DNA from 2 places in the Pedomonas mirosovicensis genome. Region 2 is predicted to be linked to the other one. Evidence: predicted binding sites of a transcription regulator. Region 2 holds the regulator's gene; the other holds the start of a gene.

Region 1 (4,422 bases), 320 kb from region 2:
GCAGGTGCGCGTGACGCATGGCGCGGCGCATGATGCGGCGCAGCACATAGCCGCGGCCATCGTTGGAGGGCAGCACGCCATCCGCAATGAGGAAGCTGACCGCCCGCAGGTGGTCGGCGATCACGCGGTGCGAGACCTTGCCCGCGCCGTCCGGATCGGTGCCGGTGGCGTCGGCCGAGGCCAGGATCAGCGCGCGCAGCGTATCGGTGTCATAGTTGTCGTGCTTGCCCTGGAGCACGGCTGCGATGCGCTCCAACCCCATGCCGGTGTCGATGGACGGGTGCGGCAGGTTGAGGCGGGTTTCCGCATCCACCTGCTCGTATTGCATGAACACCAGGTTCCAGATCTCGGTCCAGCGGTCGCCGTCCTCTTCCGGCGAACCCGGAGGTCCGCCGTAGATGTGCTCGCCGTGATCGTAGAAGATTTCCGAGCACGGGCCGCACGGGCCGGTGTCGCCCATGGACCAGAAGTTGTCCTTGGTCGGGATGCGGATGATGCGGTCATCCGAGAAGCCGGCGATCTTCTTCCACAGGTCGAACGCCTCGTCGTCCGTGTGGTAGACCGTCACCAGCAGCCGATCCCTGGAGATGCCCCACTCCTTGGTGATGAGCCGCCAGGCGCAATCGATGGCGCGCTCCTTGAAGTAGTCGCCGAACGAGAAATTGCCCAGCATCTCGAAGAAGGTGTGGTGGCGAGCGGTGTAGCCCACATTGTCCAGGTCATTGTGCTTGCCGCCGGCACGCACGCACTTCTGCGAGGACGTTGCCGTCTTGTAGGGGCGCGTCTCCAGCCCGGTGAACACGTTCTTGAACGGCACCATGCCTGCGTTGGTGAACATCAACGTCGGGTCGTTCCGCGGCACGAGCGGGCTGCTCGGCACCACCTCGTGGCCTTCGCGGCGAAAGAAGTCGAGGAAGGATGAGCGGATTTCGTTGGAACTGGCCACGCCTAAGCCTCTTTTCTAATCTTTCGGCCCTGGCCTCCCGCAAGGGGGGGAAGAAAGGGCCGAGCCTCCTGTCCTGTCTCAGCGGCCCGAAGACGGATTCCCGCCCGGACACCGCGATCAATTCGCGCCTGACTTAAGCTTTATGCGCTCTGGTGAAAAGAGGGATACGCACGAAGGATGCCCTTTGCCGCCCTTTGCCGCGCCCTCTGCCCCGGTTTTCCTTTCCGGTTCTGTGCTCCCCGTATCTTTTTGCGAGGGGCTTGCCCCCCACACGCGGAGGCGTGCATCCAAACAGATAGGAGGGGCTTGTTCCTCCCGCTCCCTGACGCTTGTCGGGCCGTGCGCGTGAACAGCGCAGGAGCCCACTGGAGCTGGAAAGGCAGGGCCGCGCTTCCGGCGCCTCCTTCAGTCTGACCGGCTGCGCCCCAAAACGAAGGGGGGTAGATCTCCAGCCCCAGAACGCACAATGGCCGGGCGTCCCCCTGCTTGTCACACGGAAACGCCCGGCCACTGTTTAGCTGTCCAGCTTACCTGTCCAGCAGGATCACGGGTTCTCCCTGAACCCTGACACGCAACGACGGCTTAGATGTCGTCTTCCTCGCTCGGCGAGGTCATCAGCGCCTCGGCAACGAGGCCGGCGTTACGCCGGATGGCCGCCTCGATGGTGTTGGCCATGTCCGGGTTCTCCAGCAGGAACCGCTTGGCATTCTCGCGGCCCTGGCCGATGCGCTGGCTGTCGTAGGAGAACCAGGCGCCCGACTTCTCCACGACGCCGGCCTTCACGCCGAGGTCGAGGATTTCGCCCATCTTGGAGACGCCCTCGCCGTACATGATGTCGAACTCGACCTGCTTGAACGGCGGAGCCAGCTTGTTCTTGACCACCTTCACCTTGGTCTGGTTGCCGACGATCTCGTCGCGCTCCTTGATCTGGCCGGTGCGGCGGATGTCCAGACGCACGGAGGCATAGAACTTGAGCGCGTTACCGCCGGTGGTGGTCTCCGGGCTGCCGTACATCACGCCGATCTTCATACGCACCTGGTTGATGAAGATCACCGTGCACTTGGACTTGGAGATGGAGCCCGTGAGCTTCCGCAGCGCCTGGCTCATCAGGCGGGCCTGCAGGCCGACGTGGCTGTCGCCCATCTCGCCTTCCAGTTCGGCGCGTGGCGTCAGCGCCGCCACCGAGTCAACGACCAGAATGTCGATCGCGCCCGAGCGCACCAGCGTATCGGCAATTTCAAGCGCCTGCTCGCCGGTGTCCGGCTGCGAGATCAGCAGCTCGTCGATGTTCACGTGCAGCTTACGGGCATAGACGGGATCGAGCGCGTGCTCGGCGTCGATGAACGCCGCGGTGCCGCCCGCCTTTTGCGCCTCGGCGATGGCATGCAGCGCCAGGGTCGTCTTACCCGAGGATTCAGGGCCGTAGATTTCGATAATGCGCCCGCGGGGCAGGCCGCCGATACCCAGCGCCATGTCCAGGCCGAGCGAGCCGGTCGAGATGGTCTCGATCTCGACTCCCGAGCTGCGCTGGCCCAGCTTCATCACCGAACCCTTGCCGAATGCCCGGTCGATCTGTGCCAGTGCGGCTTCCAGTGCGCGCGATTTATCCATAGAGTCTTTCTCGATCACCCGAAGAGATGCAGACATTTTCTTTTCTCCCGCATAGAGGCACAGAGCGTCGAACGCAACGCAGGCTTTGTACCTGTTTTGTTCTCATATGCAAGCTTGGCAGACAAGCCTTTGATTCCATTGGCATTAATTCATACATTTGGAACGCGTTCCTGCCTGGATTCAGGCAGTAATCCCGCCACTTGATTCGTTCTGCGCCGGCTTGCGGCCGATGGCCTCCCGCACCGCCTCGGCCAGTTCCTGCACCGAGAACGGCTTGGGCAGGAAGGCCACGTCCGGCACGTCGATGGAGCGGCGCAGCTGCTCCTCCGCATAGCCGGAGATGAAGATGATCCTGAGGTCCGGGTGGCGCTCGCGGGCATGGCGCACCAGGGTCGGCCCGTCCATGCTCGGCATCACCACGTCGGATATAAGAAGGTCGACCGGCTGGTCCAATCCCTCCATCACCTCTAGCGCCTCCTCGCCGTTGTTGGCGGTGAGCACGTTGTAACCCTTGCGCTCCAGCGCCCGCTTGGCGACGGCGCGCACCATGGCCTCGTCTTCCACCAGCAGCACGGTGCCATGCCCCCAGGTGTCGGACACCGCCTCCGCCGCCTTGGCTTCCTCCACCGCCTGCTCCTCGGGCGCGGCGATGTAGACCGGCAGGTAGATGGTGAAGGTGGTGCCCCGCCCCACCTCGGAATCGGCGAAGATGAAGCCGCCCGTCTGCTTGACGATACCATAGACGGTGGACAGCCCCAGCCCCGTGCCCTTGCCCACCTCCTTGGTGGTGAAGAACGGCTCGAAGATTTTGCCCAGGTGCTCCTTGGGGATGCCGTGGCCGGTGTCGGTGACGGCAATCACCACATAGTCCGCCGGCGGCATGATCTGGTAGCCCAGCTTCTTCACCTCCTCCGGCGCCACCTGGTAGGTGCGGATGGTCAGCTCGCCCGAGCCGCCCATGGCGTCGCGGGCATTCACCGCCAGGTTGACGATCACCTGCTCCAGCTGGCCGGGGTCGGCCCTGACCGGCCCCAGGTTGCGGCCGTGGATCATGTTGAGGGTGATGGTCTCGCCCATCAGCCGCTTCAAGAGGTTGGAGAGTTCGGCCAGCACGTCAGACACCTGCAGGATTTGCGGCCTCAGCGTCTGCTGGCGCGAGAAGGCCAGCAGCTGGCGCACCAGATTGGCGGCGCGGTTGGCGTTCTGGCGGATCTGGTTGAGATCCCCGAAGTCCGCGTCGCCCGGCGCGTGACGCAGCAGCATCAGGTCACAATAGCCGATGATGGCGGTGAGGATGTTGTTGAAGTCATGGGCGATGCCGCCGGCCAGCTGGCCCACCGCCTGCATCTTGGTGGCCTGGGTGATCTGCTGCTGCAGGCGCCGCTGCTCGGCGTCGTCGCGCAGCGCGATCACGGCCGCCGCGTCGCCGATGCCGATGTGGGCGATGCTGAGCCGCACCGGATCGGCCCGCCCGCCGCGCAGGCGGACCTGCAGATCCCGGTTCGGCAGGCGGCCGCTGGCGACGCTCCGCACCACCTCGGCGACCATGCTGGCGTCTTCCTCGTGCACCAGATCGACCGGATAGAGCGGCGTTGCCTCCGGCTTGATGCCGACCGCGTGCGTGAAGGCGCGGTTGATGTAGCGAAAGCGGCTGTCCCGGTCGACCGTGGCGAAACCGAACGGCAGGCTGTCGAGCAGGCCGTGCACGATATCGTCCGCCGCGCCGCCGGCCACCACCGTATGCGCGGTCTCGCGCAGCAGCAGGTAAACATAGCCGAAGGCTTCCCCGCCCCTGCCCTGGGGCGCGAGCGGAATCTCGGCCAGCCGCACCGGCACGGACGAGCCGTCCGCCGCCCGCAGCAGCA
Region 2 (4,422 bases):
TCATCCTCCTGTTCCGGCCGGAGGCGCTGCTGAGCCCCAGCTTCCAGCTGTCCTTCGCGGCAGTGACCGGGCTGGTGGCACTCTACCAATCCCGCTTCGCCGAGCGGTGGCTGCGGCGGCAGGAGGGGGATGGGCGGGCGCGGCGGCTTCTCCGCTGGGGCGCGGGGCTGATCCTCAGCAGCCTTGTGGCCGAGGCCATGCTTGCGCCCATCGCCATCCATCACTTCAACCAGACCGGCGTCTATGGCGTCGTTGCCAACTTCATCGCCATACCGCTCACCAGCCTCGTCATCATGCCGGGGCTGATGGCGGCGGTGCTGGCGGAGAGCGTGGGCGGGATCGACTGGGTGACAGAGGTGGTCCGGGTGGGGCTCGATCTCGTCATCGCGCTGGCGCGGGAGGTTTCAAGCTGGGAAGGCGCGGTGGTGCGCTGGCATACGCCGAGCAATCCGGCCTTCGGGCTGATGATGTTCGGCCTTGTCTGGCTGTGCCTGTGGCGCACGAGGCTGCGGCTCGGCGGTCTGCTGCCCATGCTGGCCGGCGTGGCGCTTGCCGCAATGACGCCGCGCCCGGACCTGTTCGTGAGCCAGGATGGCGGCATGATGGCGGTGCGGCTGGAGGATGGGCGCATGGCGTTCTCCACCCTACGGCGCGGCGCGTTCGCCCGCGAGATGTGGCTGGAGGAGAGCGGACTGGATACGACCGCCATGCTGCCATTGGCCGATATGGCGGCAACGCCGGGGCTGGTTCAGGACTGCGGCGAGGGGGTATGCCGGGTGGCGCTGTGGCAGGCCGGACGCTGGTGGTCGGTCGTGTGGCTGAAGGATTGGTTTGAGGCCCCGGCGCTGCGGCGCCTGTGCGCGGACAATGACATCGTGATCGCGCCGCGCCGCTTGCCGGGCTGGTGCGCGCCGAAACGGCTGAAGCTGGACGCCCCGGCGCGGGAGCGGCTGGGGGCCACAACGCTGCGCTTTCTCGATGGCGGCCGGCTTGACGTGCAGGGAGCTGAAACGCAGCGCGGCCGCCACCCGTGGGCCGCCGCCGGGCGTTGAGCGGGTTTAAGGGGTGTTGATTTTCATTGCAGGGGACTTGTCCCCCTGCGACCCCCCTTCGTTTTTGGGGACGCACCCGGTCAGGCGGTGGCGTGAAGGCTGGGGATTGACGAATGCTGGGGATTTAAATGGGGCGCGCCCGGTCGAACGGTTGTGTCGACGCGGAGACCCTAGACGGCTTTGCGCTCATGCAGGGCGCAGCCTGATAACGAAGGGCCCGATAATGTAAGGGAGGTGAAGGAGGGGCCTTATTGCTTGTGCGCCTCTGCACACGGGGCCCCTCCCGCAAAATCAAAATTCCACAATTAATCCAGTACCGGCCAGCGCAGGACCGGCCAACTCAATATCGGCGCATCAGGCCGACGAGCTTGCCCTGGATGCGGACGCGCTTGGGTTCGTAAACCTGCGTCTTGTAGGCAGCGTTGGCTGGCTCCAGCCGGACCTTGCCTTCCTTGCGGCGCAGGCGCTTCAGCGTCGCTTCCTCATCGTCCACCAGGGCAACGATGATGTCGCCGTCCAGCGCATGGTCGGCCTTGCGGATGATGGCGTAGTCGCCATCCAGAATGCCCGCCTCCACCATGGAGTCGCCCGAGACCTCCAGCGCGAAGTGCTGGCCGGGGCCAAGCAGCGCCGGCGGTACGGCCAGTTGGCGATCGCTCTCCAGCGCCTCGATGGGCTGACCGGCGGCGACGCGGCCATGCAGCGGAATCTCCACGAAGGATGCCGTGGTGGCTACAGCCGGGGCCTTCGGCTTGCCGAAGGTGCCACGCACCACGTTGTCGGCGGCAGCGATGGCGGCATCCCGATCGCTGGCCAGCTGCGGCTTGACACCGCGGGAGGGCGCAGCCGCATCAGGCAGGCGCAGCACCTCCAGCGCGCGGGCCCGGTTGGGCAGGCGGCGGATGAAGTTGCGCTCCACCAAAGCGTTGATGAGCCGATGCACGCCGGACTTCGATTTGAGGCCCAGCGCTTCCTTCATTTCCTCGAACGACGGCGAGATGCCGGTCGCCTCGAGGCGCTGATGAATGAAAATCAGCAGATCGTGTTGCTTGCGGGTGAGCATGCCCAAGTCCTTGTGGAACAGACTATGAACGTTCTATGAAAGTTCCACAAAGGCGTCAATCATTGTTGAGGGGCAGAAACGCGATATTCGACCCTTTTTCCGCGGCCGGAGCCTCGGCCGGGCGGATGGCGAGCGCATTGGCCTCCTCAAGGCGGGAGAGCATGGCGCTGTCCTGCACCGGGAAGGGGGTAACCTCCCAGCCGTCCGGCCCGGCGGCGACGTGGGCGCGCTGGTAATTGGCGCGCGGGCCGTTGGCGGGCATGTCCATCGTCAGACGGCCCTGGAGCGGCGCAGGGAATGGATTGGAGGCGCCCATGAGGTGGCGCACCAGCGGCAACAGGAACAGCTGGGCGCACACATAGGCCGAAACCGGATTGCCCGGCAGGCCGATGGCGACCGCATCGCCCAGCGTGCCCAGCATCATCGGCTTGCCGGGGCGCATGGCGATTTTCCAGAAATCGATGGTGGCGCCGGCATCGACGAGCGCCGCCTGCACGTAGTCGTGATCGCCCACCGACGCGCCGCCGACGGTGACGAGAATGTCCACGTCCTTCACGTCCGCGATGGCGTCGCGGATGACATCATGACGATCGGGCAGGATGCCGAGATCGGCGACTTCGGCCCCTGCCGCGCGGGCAAGAGCCGACAGCATGACGCCGTTGGAGTTGATGATCTGGTCCGGGCCGGGCTGCGCGCCGGGCGGCACCAATTCGTCGCCGGTGGCCAGAATGGCGATGCGCGGGCGGGCGTAGACCTCGGCCATGCCATGGCCGCTGGCGGCCATCAGCGCAATGGCGCGGGCGTTCAGCCGGCTACCGGCCTTGAGCAGCAGGGCACCAAGGGCGAAATCCTGCCCCGCCTTGCGGACGTGGCGTCCGGCAAAGCCGGGGCCTTCCTCCATGATGCGGATTGCGCCGTCCTCATAGGCCACGTCTTCCTGAAGGATGACCGTATCCGTGCCTTCCGGCATGGGCGCGCCGGTGAGAATGCGGATGGCGACGCCTTCTTCCCACACGCCATCGAACGCCTTGCCCGCAAGGGCCTCGCCGATGACCGGCATGGTCATGCCAGGGGCGATATCCTCGAAGCGGACGGCGTAGCCATCCATCGCCGAGGCGTTGAACGGCGGCTGGGAGAGCAGGGCAGTGACATCCTCCGCCAGATAGCAGCCGTGAGCCTCGTGAAGAGGCACGGTTTCGCGCCGGCGCGCGCCAGCGGCTGCCAGAACCCGTGCCTGCGCCTCCGCCACGCTCAGCATGTTACGCCTCCGCTTTAAAGGTACCCGATTTGCCGCCCGTCTTTTCCAGCAGGCGGACGCCTTCAATCCGCATCGCCTTATCCACCGCCTTGGCCATGTCGTAGACGGTGAGAAGGGCGATGCTTGCCGCTGTCAGCGCTTCCATCTCAACGCCTGTCTGGCCAGTGGTTTTCACCATGGCCATGACGGAAATGGCGAAGTCCTGCTCTTCCAACGCGAAATCGACCGAAATCTTCTGAATGGGCAGGGGATGACACAGCGGAATGAGGTCTGACGTGCGCTTGGCCGCCATGATGCCGGCGACACGGGCAACCGATAGCACGTCGCCCTTGGCGATGGCGTTGTCCCGAACGGCGGCAAAGGCTTGCGGAGACATGAGAATGCGCCCGGTGGCCAGGGCCCGCCGCTCGGTCGCGGCCTTGGCCGAGACATCGACCATGTGGGCCTCCCCGCCCGCGCCGATATGGCTGAGCCCGCCCGCCATAAGGTTACTCCGCCGCCAGGCCGAGGAGGGAGCGGGTGGCCGCCGTCACGTCCGGCTGGGCCATGAGGGATTCGCCCACGAGAAAGGTGGTGACACTGCGGGCGGCCAGCAGGTCCAGGTCCGCCTTGGTGCGAAGACCGCTTTCGCCGACCACCAGATAGCCCTGGGGCAAAAGGCTCGCCAGCTCGATCGTGGTGTTGATGTCCACGCTCATGGTCTTGAGATTGCGGTTGTTGATGCCGAGCAGGCGGGAGTTGAGACGGGTGGCCCGCTCCAGCTCCTCGGCGCTGTGCACCTCGACGAGCACATCCATGCCGAGGCTTTCGGCGGCGGCCTCCAGCTCGGCGGCCTGGCTGTCCTCAAGCCCGGCGATGATGAGCAGGATGCAATCCGCCCCGATGGCGCGGGCTTCGACCACCTGGTAGGGGTCGATCATGAAGTCCTTCCGCAGAACGGGCAGGGGTACCGTCCGCCGCGCGGCCTTGAGATAGGCGTTGCAGCCCTGGAAATAGGGTTCGTCCGTCAGGATCGAAAGGCAGGTGGCACCGCCCGCGAGATAGGCCTC

What was found. Region 2 encodes LexA, which represses DNA repair genes until DNA is damaged. Its sites were predicted from a motif close to GTTCCNCNCTTGTTCT; they were not measured.
Region 1: a site for LexA is predicted at 2,645-2,660, ahead of recA (recombinase RecA). Genes of this name have one in related genera too.

The regions. Positions count from the first base shown of each region.
Region 1 is NZ_JAKFIA010000001.1:1,558,568-1,562,989, reverse strand. Features, by position in the region: gene alaS (alanine--tRNA ligase) at 1-946, opposite strand, end outside; gene recA (recombinase RecA) at 1,529-2,593, opposite strand; gene L0C21_RS07530 (hybrid sensor histidine kinase/response regulator) at 2,738-4,422, opposite strand, start outside.
Region 2 is NZ_JAKFIA010000001.1:1,879,358-1,883,779, reverse strand. Features, by position in the region: gene L0C21_RS08985 (ComEC/Rec2 family competence protein) at 1-1,052, shown strand, start outside; gene lexA (transcriptional repressor LexA) at 1,393-2,115, opposite strand; gene L0C21_RS08975 (molybdopterin molybdotransferase MoeA) at 2,171-3,373, opposite strand; gene moaC (cyclic pyranopterin monophosphate synthase MoaC) at 3,375-3,857, opposite strand; gene trpC (indole-3-glycerol phosphate synthase TrpC) at 3,862-4,422, opposite strand, start outside.